4 regions of the Intrasporangium mesophilum genome follow, and region 3 is predicted to be linked to each of the others. Evidence: predicted binding sites of a transcription regulator. Region 3 holds the regulator's gene; each other region holds the start of a gene.
The links. Region 3 encodes LexA, which represses DNA repair genes until DNA is damaged. Its sites were predicted from a motif close to TCGAACANNTGTTCGA; they were not measured.
Positions count from the first base shown of each region.

Region 1 (3,204 bases), on a different contig from region 3:
AAGCATTCCCGCCAGGCGTCTCGCCTGCACGTCGGGAGCGACACCGGACATCGTGCGCAGTCGCTTGGCAACGAGCTCCTCGGCTCGCGCACGCTCGTCCTGCGGACCGACGGCGGCCAGCGCATCGTCGGCGATGTCGCCGTCGATCCCCTGCTTACGCAGCTCGTGGGCCAGCGCCGTTCGGGCCAGGCCCTTGCCGGCCTGCTTCGAGCGGACGAGCAGCTCCGCGTAGGCCTCGTCGTCGACGAGCCCCACCTCGGTCATCCGGTCGAGGACGCGATGGGCGACCTCGTCATCGCAGCCGCGCTGTCGCAGCTTCCTCTCGAGCTGCGCCCGGCTGCGCGGAGCCAGGCTCAGCTGGCGCAGCACGATCGCCCGGGCGACGGACTCGGGGTCCGCCTTGGGCGCCTCGGACTCCAGGTCGTCCGGAGGCGGGGTCCACGCCGGCCTAGGGGGCGTCGGCCTAGGGGGCGCCGGCCGGGCCGTGTCGTTGGTGGGCGATGCTTGGCCACCGCCGGCCCGCACCCCGACGACGCCCTCCGCTTTCGCGAGGGCACGCGCGGCGCGGGCCAGCCGGTCGCTCTGCTCCGAGCCGGCCATCGTCAGAAGTCGACGGGCACGTCCGCGACCTCAGCGGGCTGGTCGACGCGCGGCCCGACGCCGAGCTTCTCCTTCACCTTCTTCTCGATCTCGTCGGCGAGGTCAGGGTTGTCCTTGAGGAAGTTGCGGGCGTTCTCCTTGCCCTGGCCCAGCTGGTCGCCGTCGTAGGTGTACCAGGCGCCGGCCTTGCGCACGAAGCCGTGCTCGACGCCCATGTCGATGAGGCCGCCTTCGCGCGAGATGCCCTGGCCGTAGAGGATGTCGAACTCCGCCTGCTTGAACGGCGGGGACACCTTGTTCTTGACGACCTTGACCCGCGTGCGGTTGCCGACGGGCTCGGTGCCGTCCTTGAGCGTCTCGATGCGCCGCACGTCGAGGCGGACCGAGGCGTAGAACTTCAGCGCCTTGCCACCTGTCGTCGTCTCCGGCGACCCGAACATGACGCCGATCTTCTCGCGGAGCTGGTTGATGAAGATCGCGGTCGTGCCGGTGTTGTTGAGTGCACCGGTGAGCTTGCGCAGGGCCTGGCTCATGAGGCGGGCCTGGAGTCCCACATGGCTGTCGCCCATCTCGCCCTCGATCTCGGCGCGGGGCACCAGCGCCGCCACGGAGTCGATGACGATGATGTCGAGCGCGCCCGAGCGGATCAGCATGTCGGCGATCTCGAGGGCCTGCTCACCGGTGTCCGGCTGGGACACCAGCAGCGCGTCGGTGTCCACGCCGAGCTTCTTCGCATACTCCGGGTCGAGCGCGTGCTCGGCGTCGATGAACGCCGCGATACCGCCACCCTTCTGTGCGTTCGCCACGGCGTGCAGCGCGACCGTCGTCTTACCGGATGACTCCGGCCCGTAGATCTCGACGATGCGTCCTCGGGGAAGCCCGCCGATGCCGAGCGCCACATCGAGTGCGATCGACCCCGTCGGGATCACCTCGATCGGCGGCCTGATGTCGTCACCGAGACGCATCACAGCACCTTTGCCGTAGCTCTTCTCGATCTGCCCCATCACCGAGGAGAGAGCCTTGTCCTTGTCCTTGTCCTGCACCGATGCCATGAGTGGCCACCTATCTGCCGTCTGCTCTGCGGTCGTCTACCTGCGACCCGGACGACTCGTCGATATCGCGATCCGTTGTCGGGTCAGACGTTAGGTGCCGGCGCCGACATCGGGTTGGAGCCACGAGACGGCCTGTGGATGATGCGTTCTCGGCGCAGCACCTGTGGAGAACACTACCGAACACGTGTTCGAAGTCGACCGCGACACGCCGTCGCTCAGACCGGTCCCTGCTGTCCGCCTGGTGCCCCGGGCGCGACGCGGTCGTCGCGGCCGAGCCGGCGCTCCGGCGGGACGTCCATGTCGTCGCAGAGGGCCTCCCACACCTGACGCGGTGGCACCCCGTCCGCCAGCGCCTGCACCACGGTCCGGTTGTCGAGCGCGCCGATCACATGATCGCGCGCGAGCGACCCGGCATACGCCGGCCCGAACTCGTCGTCCATCAGCGTCCAGAAGTGGCTCATCCGCACTATGAATGCTCCTGACCTGCGCAGACACAAGGACTCGTCAGTCTCGGTCCGTCTCGCCCAGCGAGCGTCCCATCGACCCGATCACCTTACGCGCCATCGCTCGCGGCAACGACGCGAGCCGGCCCGTCGGCCGCAGAGGTGAGAGTCGCCGGCCTCCCGAGCCACTCGCGTCAGCCGGCGCATCACCCGATCCCCGGCCGGAGGTTCGCCTCTCCCAGCCTTTCCTCCACGAAGGCATGAGGAGAGACGAACCCCCAAGCGGGAAGGACAGACCTGACGTACCTTCCAGTGACAAAGACGGCCCAACCCGCCGTTCGTGACGCAGGTGTGCCGGTCGGCCGCGACTTCCAGGTGGCGCACGTCCGCTCTGCCACGCGGGCACCGATCTGGGCCTCGGCGACCCCCCGCCCCGAAACTGCGTCACGACCACCCGCGCCGGCGCCGGCTGGAGCCGACGAGAGCGCCGACAAGCGCACCCGTCCCGTTGGCGAGCACGTCGCCGACCGAAGCGACGCGCAGCCCCGGGAGGGCGAGCGCCTGGACGGCCTCGGCTCCGCTGCTGATGAGCAGGCCGACGAGTGTGATGGTCCACCACGGGCGCCGGATGAGCAGTGCAGCCAGGCAGGCCGGCACGAAGAATGCTGCGACGTTGACGAGGACGCTCCACAGGTCGGGGGTGAACCACGGCTGGCGACCGGTGTGCGCCCAAAGCCAGACCCACGTCTCGATCTGGAGTCTCCTCAGGTCGGTTCCGCGCGGCCAGAGCAGGACCCCGAGAAGGAGGACTACGACGGCCCCGAGCAGGACGACGATCCCGCGACCGCGGGAACGACGGGATCCCGGTGCCGAACGCCCGCTGGACAAAGCGCACCCCTCCGATCACGGGCCCGCCCTCGGAGGCCCCATGAAACTGGGACGCGTCAATGGCTCGACCGTGACGCGGGCCCCTGCAGCGTCGTCGCGGGCAACTGGTACTCGTGCGGGATGTGCAGCTGTCCCAGGGTTCGGGGACCCGGACGGGCCCGTTCTGGCGCTGAGCGTGCAGCGCACGGGCCGTCCGGATCCCCTCGACGGCCGGCGGGTGA
Region 1 covers NZ_BAAGRF010000012.1:75,307-78,510, reverse strand. Annotated here, with positions in the region: gene ACYVLP_RS11080 (regulatory protein RecX) at 1-600, opposite strand, end outside; gene recA (recombinase RecA) at 603-1,652, opposite strand; gene ACYVLP_RS11070 (DUF3046 domain-containing protein) at 1,868-2,119, opposite strand; gene ACYVLP_RS11065 (VanZ family protein) at 2,540-2,983, opposite strand.
Region 1: the regulator LexA is predicted to act here: its motif matches at 1,829-1,844, upstream of recA (recombinase RecA).

Region 2 (3,204 bases), on a different contig from region 3:
TTCTGCCTGCCGCCGAGGATCTCGTCGAGGGCCGGCGTCTGCCCGGAGAGCCCGATGTGGCGACGCACCTCCTGCGGCCGGGTGCGCACGTCGACCCCCGCGACCGATGCCTCGCCCTGCTCGACGGCGAGCAGCGTGGCGAGGGTGCGCACCGCTGTCGTCTTGCCGGCGCCGTTGGGGCCGAGCAGGCCCCACACCACCCCACGCGGGACCGTGAGGTCGAACCCGTCGAGAGCCCGGTGGGCGGCATACGTCTTGACCAGGCCTCGTGCCACGATCGCCGGTGTGTTGGCGGGGGCGGTGCCTGAGGTGGGTGTTGCGGTGGTGGGTGTTGCGGTGGTGGTGGGCTGGGTGGGACTGGCGAGTCCTCGGTCCGGCACGGCATACCTCCCTGTATCTTTTACGCCGTAAAGAGATCCTCGAAGAGATTAGATTACGGCGTAAGGAGTTGGCAACCCTCATGGTCATCTACGTCGGCCAGGGCGACCCCGAGGAGTCCATGCGCCTGCTCTGGGGTGCGAAACCGCAGCCCCCCGCGACGCGGCGTGGGCCGAAGGCCGCGCTGAGCGTCCAGGAGATCGTCGCCGCCGCCATCGCCCTCGCCGACGAAGGCGGGATCGACGCCGTCTCCATGCGCGCGGTCGGTGACCGGCTCGGCCGCACTCCCATGGCGCTCTACACGTACATTCCGGGCAAGGCCGAGCTGATCGACCTCATGTGGGACCACGTGGCGGGCGAGCTGCCGACCGACTACGACCTCTCCGACGGCTGGCGGCCCGCACTGCGGCAGTGGGCCCACGACAACCGTGCGTTCTTCCTGCGCCACCCGTGGACCCTTGACATCTCCGGCGCGCGGGCCGGCATGGGCCCCAACGAGACCCGCAACCAGGAGACCTCCGCGAAGCTCCTTTCCGGGCTCGGGCTGACCGGTCCCGACCTCATGGCGAGCGTGTGGTCCGTCGCGAGCTTCGTCCATGGCAACGCTCGCGCCATGGCCGAGACGACCCGTGCGACCGAGGTGACAGGCGTCGACGAGAACGAATGGTGGATGTCGCGGTCCCGGATGTTCAACGAGGTCGCGCCCGACTATGCCGAGCGGTTCCCTTTCTTGACGGCGCTTGCCAGCCAGGGCACGTTCGACGGCACCGAGCTCGAGGGGTCATACCTGGAGGCCGAGAGCGAGATGATCTTCGAGTTCGGGCTGGAGCGACTGCTCGACGGCATCGAGGCGTTCGTCGACCGGCTCGGGTCGGACGGACATGCACGGGGCACGGCCAAGAAGGGCAGCTAGCTCCGGCGGACCCTTCGAGCCTGTGGACAACCCAGGTGTTTGCATCGGTTTGCTGTGGGTAGTGGCGGGTGGCTGTCGGTGGTCGAACGTATGTTTGGGTCATGAGCCAGACAGCCCGCCATCCGAAGCGCCGACGGGGCCCGCGCCACGGGGTCACCGCGCCGGTGCGGCAGCCTGGTGAGCCGGCAGGGGCCGGGTTGGTGGGCGGGGCCGGGCTGGTGGGCGGGGCCGGGCTGGTGGGCGGGGCCGGGCTGGTGGGCGGGGCCGGGCTGGTGGGCGGGGCCGGGCTGGTGGGCGGGGCCGGGCTGGTGGGCGGGGCCGGGCTGGTGGGCGGGGCCGCGGTGGCGGCGACATCGGTGGTGATGGACCCGGTGGCCCGGGTGGCGTTGCTGGCCTCGTCTGACTCGCGGGCGGGTGTGGAGCTGGAGGCTCTGGCGGGTCTGCCGGGGCTGGCCGCGCGGCTGGCCTCGATGGCCGAGGAGCTGCGGCTGATCGCCCGGTCGTTCCCGACGTGGTGCCTGCCCGAGGCCGGGGTGGGCGATGCGGTCGCGCAGGCGCAGCGGGTGCGGGATCTGGCGCACAGCCTGACGGCGGTGCTGGCGGGCGAGGTGTCCTCGCGCGGTCTGGGTCTGCGGGAGGGCCTGTCGCGCAACGACTGGCTCGCGGCCCAGGCCCCGGCCCTGGAGGGTGCCGGGGCGGCGGAGCTGACGGCGGTGGGTGCGGTGATGAGCGAGCCGCGGTGGCGGGCGCTGGCCGAGATGGTGCGTTCGGGGGTGACCACGGTGGAGCGGGCGGCGGTGATCGTGCGGTTCCACGAGGATGCGGTGTCCTTTGCCGAGCGGGCTCATCTCGACGGGGTGGTCCATGCGATGGTCGAGCAGGCCGGGGTGCTGGGGGTGCGTGAGCTGCGGCGGCTGGTCCGGCAGGCTCGGGTGTCGCTGCGGCCACCGGAGCAGGTGGCGGCCCAGGAGGCGCGGATGCGGGCGGGTCGGTCGTTGTCGCGGGTGGGTCGCTCGGCGGGGCTGGTCGAGTACCGGCTCCGGCTGGATCCCGAGGGCGCGGCGGTGCTGGACGCCGCGATCGACCCGCTGGCCCGGCCGCGGCCAGACCTGGACTGGGCAGAGCGTCCGGCGCCGTATCGGCACCCGGTGTGCGGACACCTGATCCCCGAGCCGTCACCCGGCCCAGATCAGCTAGATCACGCGGGGGTGGATCGCCATCCGGGCGAGCGCACCGGTGTGCTGGCCTCTGGCGCTGGCTCGGCTCATGGCCCCATCGAGGGCGGTGCGGGCGGTGCGGGCGGTTCGGGCGATGTCGGCGGCGGTGCGGCCTTCGCCCTGAGAGGGCACGGTGACCAGCCGTTCGAGGGCGACCACTCCGTCGGTCGTGTCGATGGGTCCACGGATGGGTCCACGGGTGGGTCCGTGGGCGGGCATGTGGATGGGCATGTGGGTGGGTCCTGGGTGCGGCCGGGGTGTGAGGTCTGCGCCGTGCCGGTGGCCGACCCGCGGCTGCCGGCGACTCGACGCGCGGACGCGCTGCTCGAGCTGGTCGCTCGGGCGGTGGCCGCCCCGATGGGCGTGACCCGGACCCCGCGGGCCAAGGTCGTCATCACGATGTCCTACGCGGCCCTGGTCGGGCTCGTGCACGGCGCCGGCGTCGCGGACAACGACGAGGTGCTGTCCGTGGGCGCGGTGCGCCGGCTGGCGTGCGAGGCCGGGGTCGTGCCGATGGTGCTCGGCGGCCCGTCCCAGGTCCTGGACCTCGGGTTCACCCAGCGGTACTTCACCCCGGCTCAGCGGTTGGCTCTCGCGGTCCGCGACGGCGGCTGCTCGTACCCGGGCTGCACCGTGCCGGCACAGTGGTGCGAGGCGCACCATGTCGTTCACTGGGCAGAGGGCGGGCCCACGGAC
Region 2 covers NZ_BAAGRF010000017.1:14,206-17,409, forward strand. Annotated here, with positions in the region: gene ACYVLP_RS15895 (ATP-binding cassette domain-containing protein) at 1-380, opposite strand, end outside; gene ACYVLP_RS15900 (TetR/AcrR family transcriptional regulator) at 461-1,291, shown strand; gene ACYVLP_RS15905 (HNH endonuclease signature motif containing protein) at 1,393-3,204, shown strand, end outside.
Region 2: the regulator LexA is predicted to act here: its motif matches at 1,374-1,389, upstream of ACYVLP_RS15905 (HNH endonuclease signature motif containing protein).

Region 3 (3,204 bases):
CGTCCACAGGGCGACGCACCATCGCCGGCGAGGAATGCCGTCTTGCTCAGTTCCGGGTCGAGCGAGCGCTCCGTCCCGCGCGTCAAACAGCCCGGCCCATCGTGTGACAGGCGGGGCGCGGCGCTCACTCAACACCGCCCAGGCATGGCAGAACGCCGCACCCCGATCTGGGGTGCGGCGTCCGGGCGAGAGCGGCGGGGTCGAAGCGCCGCTACCGCCAGCCGCTGAAGGTGGAGCCAACGCGGCTGCCATGGAGCCGGGCCTGTCACCAGAAGAGGGCCCGGCGGCGCGGCGTCAGGGCGTCGGGATGACGAGCCGCTGACCGATGTGGATCTGCGAGGTCGACAGGCTGTTGGCGAGCTGAAGCTCGACGATGCCGCTGGTGACCGGCAGGTCCGGCAGCTCCCGCGAGGCGATGCCCCACAGGGTCTGGCCCGGCTGCACGGTGATGACCCGCGGCTCGCTGACGGCGCCGGCGCGCTGGACGGCCGCTGCCACCCCGAGCACGGCAACAACGGCGGCGACGAGGAGCGCGATGACGAGCCGCCCGCGCCGGGTCAGACGAAGACGTGAGTGCGCCCTAGATGCCGGACCGAGCGCATCCGGACCGGTGGGCACGAGCACGAGATGGCCACGCCCGCGCGGGGACGGGAGCGGGTCGCACAGGGCCCCCTGAGCCTGCTGCCGGTGCGCTGCCTCGACGACGATGGCGCTCATGATGACCTCCCCTTGCTGCCGAACGAACAGGTGTTCGATAGAACGTCTGTACGAGTTGTAGCACGTCTGTTCGACGAAGTCGAGACACGCATCGAACAGGTGTTTGGCAACTGTGTTCGAACCTCGTACGCTGTTCTCACACCACCAACCACACCAGTCACCACTGACACTGGCCCTCACGAGCGCTCGAGCGGCGCTCACCGCAAGCCGGACATCGGGGTCTGACGAGCACGACGAAGGGGACATCATGGGCGTGACCGAGTTTCCCGACCGCGACAAGGGCGACGGGCTGACCGTGCGCCAGCGGCGTGTGCTCGAGGTCATCCGCAACTCCGTGGACCGGCGTGGATACCCGCCGAGCATGCGTGAGATCGGTGACGCGGTCGGCCTGGCCAGCCCGTCCAGCGTCTCGCACCAGCTCAACGCCCTCGTGACGAAGGGCTACGTCCGTCGCGACCCCAACCGTCCGCGCGCGATCGAGGTCGTCTCGCCCGACGCCCGCCCGTCGCAGCGCCGTGGCGACATCGACCTCAGCGTGCAGCGCCACGACCTCGAGACCGACAGCGGCGACTCGCGTCCCCAGGCGGCATACGTCCCGGTCCTGGGTCGGATCGCCGCGGGAGTGCCGATCACTGCTGAGGAGCTCGTCGACGACGTCTTCCCGCTGCCGAAGCAGATTGTCGGCGAGGGCGAGCTCTTCCTGCTCAAGGTCGTCGGAGACTCGATGATCGACGCCGCGATCTGCGACGGCGACTGGGTCGTGGTGTCACGACAGCAGACAGCCGACAACGGCGACATCGTCGCGGCCCTGCTCGACAACGAGGCCACGGTCAAGACGTTCAAGCGCAAGGACGGCCACGTCTGGCTGCTCCCCCACAACCAGGCTTTCGAGCCGATCGACGGCGACGACGCGACGATCCTCGGCAAGGTCACCGCCGTCCTGCGCCGCGTCTGAGCCGTCACCGGTCAGCTCAGCGGCGGTTCCTCCTGCAGCGATGCCAGCCACCAGCTGGGCGAGTCACCGAAGTCGGCCAGCTCGGACGGCGTCATCGTCGCCACGACCCGAAGCCACGCCTCGACCCGACCCAGTCGCGCCAGCTGCAAGGCCGCCGGCAGGGCCGCCCGGAGCTCACCGACGGGCCGAAGGTCACCCCACACCTCCGTTGCGGCGTCCGCCACCCGGCGCAACCGTGGGTCATCCACCCCGGCCTCCAGCCGGCTCGACATCACCCGCAGGGGGATGAGCAGTGACCAGAGCGGGTTCGCGATCACGGCGTCTCCGAAGTCGAAGAAGCGCAGCTGCCCGTCTGTCGCAAAGACGTTGTGCTCGTGAAGGTCGTTGTGCACCAACGTGTCCGGTAGGTCGAGCGCCTCGACCTGGGCCGCCCAGCCACGGATCACAGGATCGAGTGCGCACACCGTGGCGGCCTCGTCCGCAGGCATCCGTCGAGGGTCACCGGCTGGCAGGCCCGCGAGCGACGCGGCCCGGGCGGTCACGTAGTCGGCAGCATCCGCCGTGCGGATTCTCGTGAGCCCGGCAGCGGCGAGCTCAGCCTCGCGCCCCAAGAGCTCGCGCTGCAGGTGCATCGCCTCGACGGCGACCGTGCACCATGCGTCGATGTCGTCCTCTGGCACCATTTCGGCATAGACCGGCCCTTGGTCGGGCACGAGGTGTAGGCCACGCTCGATGTCCGCCGCGGCCACCGGGACCACCCGATCCCCGGCCAGGCGGTCGAGCACGACGAGCAGGTGCGCCTCGAAGCTCTGGTGTGCGCAGTTCTGCTTGGCCCAGAACAGTCCGCCGTCGTCGGCCCGGGCGCGCCACACCGTAGACCAGGGTCGCTGGTGCACCGGCTCGAGGCCGACGAGCTCGTGCCCGAGAGATCCCAGCGCGCCTCCCACCCACGCCTGCAGCTCGGCCGCGAAGTCGGCGGACGTCCAGCGCTCGGACGGGCCGGGGCCCGACTCCGGCAGGGCGGCATACCACCGCGGGTCAGTGCTCAAGGGCACTCCAGAGGCGGCGCAGCGTGGGGCCGAGCCTCTCGTGGACTCTCGTGGTGGCCTGGGCGTCGCCACGGGTGGCCGACCGCGTGACGATCGCCACCGGTATGCCGCGTTGATGGGCATGCCGGACGAAGCGGTAGCCGCTCATGACCGACAACGAAGAACCGAGCACCAACACGGCACCTGCGTCGTCGACAAGTCGAAAACACCTGTCCACCAACGCCTTTGGCACGGACTCTCCGAAGAAGACGACGTCCGGCTTGACGGTGTCGTTGCCGCAGACCAGGCATCGGGGTGTGTGGAAGGAGTCGACCAGCTCGTCGGCGAGCACGATGTCGCCGTCGGGGCGCACCTGCTCGCCCCATTGGGACCCGACGCGTGCCGCGGCCTCGGAGAAGCGTGCCATGAAGCCGGGGTTGGCCTCGGTCATCCGCTCGTGCAGACCCAGCCGGGTCGTGATCTCCCCGCAGATGAGACAGACCG
Region 3 covers NZ_BAAGRF010000029.1:170,638-173,841, forward strand. Annotated here, with positions in the region: gene ACYVLP_RS20670 (LysM peptidoglycan-binding domain-containing protein) at 295-717, opposite strand; gene lexA (transcriptional repressor LexA) at 965-1,672, shown strand; gene ACYVLP_RS20680 (phosphotransferase) at 1,684-2,721, opposite strand; gene ACYVLP_RS20685 (Sir2 family NAD-dependent protein deacetylase) at 2,711-3,204, opposite strand, start outside.

Region 4 (3,204 bases), on a different contig from region 3:
CGTCGTCTTCGACACCAGCGTCGTCGACCTCACCGACGAGCTCGACGACCCCGTCGACGTCCTCTTCGGCGTGCAGCTCGGCGGTGGCACCGACATCAACCGCGCCCTCGCCTACTGCGAAAGCCTCATCGACCAGCCCGCTGAGACGATCCTCGTGCTCATCAGCGACCTGTACGAAGGCGGGATCGCCGAGGAGATGGTGCGCCGCGCCCAGTCGATCGTCGCGTCCGGGGCCACGATGGTCGCACTCCTCGCGCTGAGCGACTCCGGCCGGCCGAGCTTCGACGCGAACCACGCGGCCGCGCTCGCGGCCGTCGGGGTCCCTGCCTTCGCCTGCACCCCGGACCGGTTCCCCGAGCTCATGGCGACCGCGATCGAGCGACGCGACATCACGGCGTGGGCGGCCGCCCACGACATCGTCACCACGCACGAGCCCGACCCACCAGCCTGACCCGGTATGCCGCCCCGCCCGGTCAGCCGCGCCGCTCCGTAAGCCGGCCGCACCCTCCGTCGGTCGGCCTTCCCAGCCGATGCGGTCCCTCCAGTCGAGTGGGCGCTCAGTAACAGACAGGCACCACGCGTCGATCGCCGCGAAGCCAACCTCGCGGATCGAACCGACCACTTCAGGTGGTCCCTCCAGTCGAGTGGGCGCCCAGTCACATCGGCAGGGCCAGCGACTGTGAAGCCCCAGTCAACGTCGATCAGGCAAGTGCCGCGACCGCTTCGATCTCCACCAGCTGGTCCGGATAACCCAGCACCGTCACCCCGTGAAGGGTGCTCGGCACCTCGTGGTCCCCGAAGGCGTCGTGCACCACCGTCCACGCGCTGACGAGGTCCTCGCGAACCGTGGTTGCGACCAGGACACGCGTGTAGATCACGTCAGCCAACGTCGCGCCTGACGCCTCGAGGGCCGCGACGAGGTTGCGGACGCAACGCCGCGCCTGCGCCTCGATGTCCCCGGGAGCCACCGTCAACCCGTCGTCGTCGAGCGGACAGGCCCCCGCGGCGAAGACGAGGCGCGCAGGCTCGGCCGTTGTCGCGGCGTAGGCATACGGTGCGGTGTCCGTGAGCGCGTCGGACCGGATGAGGCGCACAGCCGAGTCGGGTGAGGTCATGTCCGGACGGTAACAAGGTGGTGCGCGGCTCGTCCCTGCAGTTGTCGCCTGCCGGAGCCAGCGCGGACCTTCGCCATATTAATGCTAACGCGGTCGTCCACAGACAAACGTGCATCATCGTTCGAACAGGTGTACGATGAAGCATGGCGACCGAGGCGCAGATCGAGCAGGACTGGGAGCTGGTCGCGGCACTGGCCGCGGACCTGCACGACGCCCACGCACGCCTGGTCCAGCTGGTCACCCGAGCCCTCGTCGAGGACACCTGGGCCGCCCCCGGGATCCGCTCGCCCGAGCACTGGCTGATGGTGCGGGCCGGTCTGTCGCGCGGGCAGGCCGCCGCGGTCGTGCTGCTGGCCCGCCGCCAGGACGAGCTGCCCGCCACCGCGGCCGCACTCCGGCAGGGAGCGATCAGCCTGGACCAGGCCGCGGTCGTGGCCCGGCACACCCCGGCCGAGTTCGATGCCACCGTGGCAGAGTTCGCCCGACACGCCACCGTCACGCAGCTTCATCGCACCGTCAGCCGGTACGACTTCACCCTCGAGCCTTCCAGCCACGACTCCGAGGGGCGGCTGCTGCCAGCCCAGCGTCCCGACCCGCACACCGGCCCCGACGGGCTGCCCACCCTGATCGCCCCGGCCGCCCTGAGCATGGGCTTCGACGCCGACGGCCGGTTCCGGCTGCGGTACGACGCCCCGCCCGAGCAGGGCGCCCTGGTACAGGCCGCCCTCACCGAGGCCAAGGACCACCTCTTCCACGCCACCACCGACACCAACACCGACACCGACATCAGCCCTGACATCAGCCCTGACATCGGCCACAACGGCGGCGACCACAACGGCGACGGCAACGGCGACGGCAAGGGAGCTGGCAGCGAGCGCGGCGCCGACGACGCGGCTGGGTCAGCCGGTGATGCGTCTGACCCTGCGACTGACCCTGCGTCTGACCAGGCGTGTGAAGGCGCGTGCGGCGGTCTGGCCCGGAGTGGCCTCGATGACCGCACCGGTCCGGACGGGTTCGACGGCGCCGGCGCCCGCAGCGTCGGGGGCCGGCCGCGGGTCACCTGGGCCGACGCGTTCACCCTGATCGCCACCCGCTCGCTGCACGCTGCGGCCACCCCGGCGCGGAGGTCGCGGTACCGGGTCAACGTGTTCCTGGACACCGACGGCGGCTGGCTCACCGGAACACCGCGCCTGCCCCGGCACCTCATCGACGGCCTGACCTGCGAGGGCACACTGACCCCGGTCTGGACGACGAACGGGCACCCGGTCAACGTCGGCGACAGCCAACGGGTCGTGCCGAACCGGTCCCGGGTCCTGGTCCTGGACCGCGACCGCGGCTGCCGGTTCCCAGGCTGCGGGGCCAGCAGCTACCTCGAGGTCCACCACCTGAGGCACTGGCGCGACGGCGGCCCCACCGACCTGCCCAACCTGCTGTCACTGTGCCCGCACCACCACGACGGGCACCACCGCGGCGAGTACGCCATCACGGGCGACCCCACCCGCCCCGATGGCCTGCGCTTCCACACCCGCACCGGCCTGGACATCAGCCCACCCGGGCACCCACCCGGTCGCAAGCCCGACCAGCGAGTCCCCGACCAGCACGGCGACCAGCCGCCGCAGCACCCGTCACTGCCGCGGGCAGGCACAAACGCGAGCCCACGCGACCCTGATCCCGACCGGCGCGACCCCGCCGGACTCCGACTCCTGCCGCTTCACACCGAACATCACGACACCATGCCCACCGACACCATGCGACCGACCCGGCGGACGGCGACCGACACCGCCACTACCGACGACCCCATCCTCGGTTCGCGAGGAGACCTGCACTCGTCCGCCGGCCCAGCCTCCAGCGGCCCAGCCCCCGCCGGCCCAGGCCGGGCAGACCGGACCCGCCCACGCCCACGCCTGGGCCGCACCTACCCCGCGCCCACCGGCGGCACGCTGCACCTCAACCTCGTCGACTTCACCCCACCCCGCCAGCGCCGGGACGAGTAGAGCCTCCGTCGATAGCTCCGCGCCTGCCGCGGCCGCCAGACACCCCCTACGCAGCAGGGAACGCGAAGCAGGTGCGGCAGCGGGCCTCGTACGTG
Region 4 covers NZ_BAAGRF010000004.1:315,390-318,593, forward strand. Annotated here, with positions in the region: gene ACYVLP_RS04825 (VWA domain-containing protein) at 1-451, shown strand, start outside; gene ACYVLP_RS04830 (RidA family protein) at 702-1,115, opposite strand; gene ACYVLP_RS04835 (HNH endonuclease signature motif containing protein) at 1,259-3,109, shown strand; gene ACYVLP_RS04840 (thymidine kinase) at 3,156-3,204, opposite strand, start outside.
Region 4: the regulator LexA is predicted to act here: its motif matches at 1,237-1,252, upstream of ACYVLP_RS04835 (HNH endonuclease signature motif containing protein).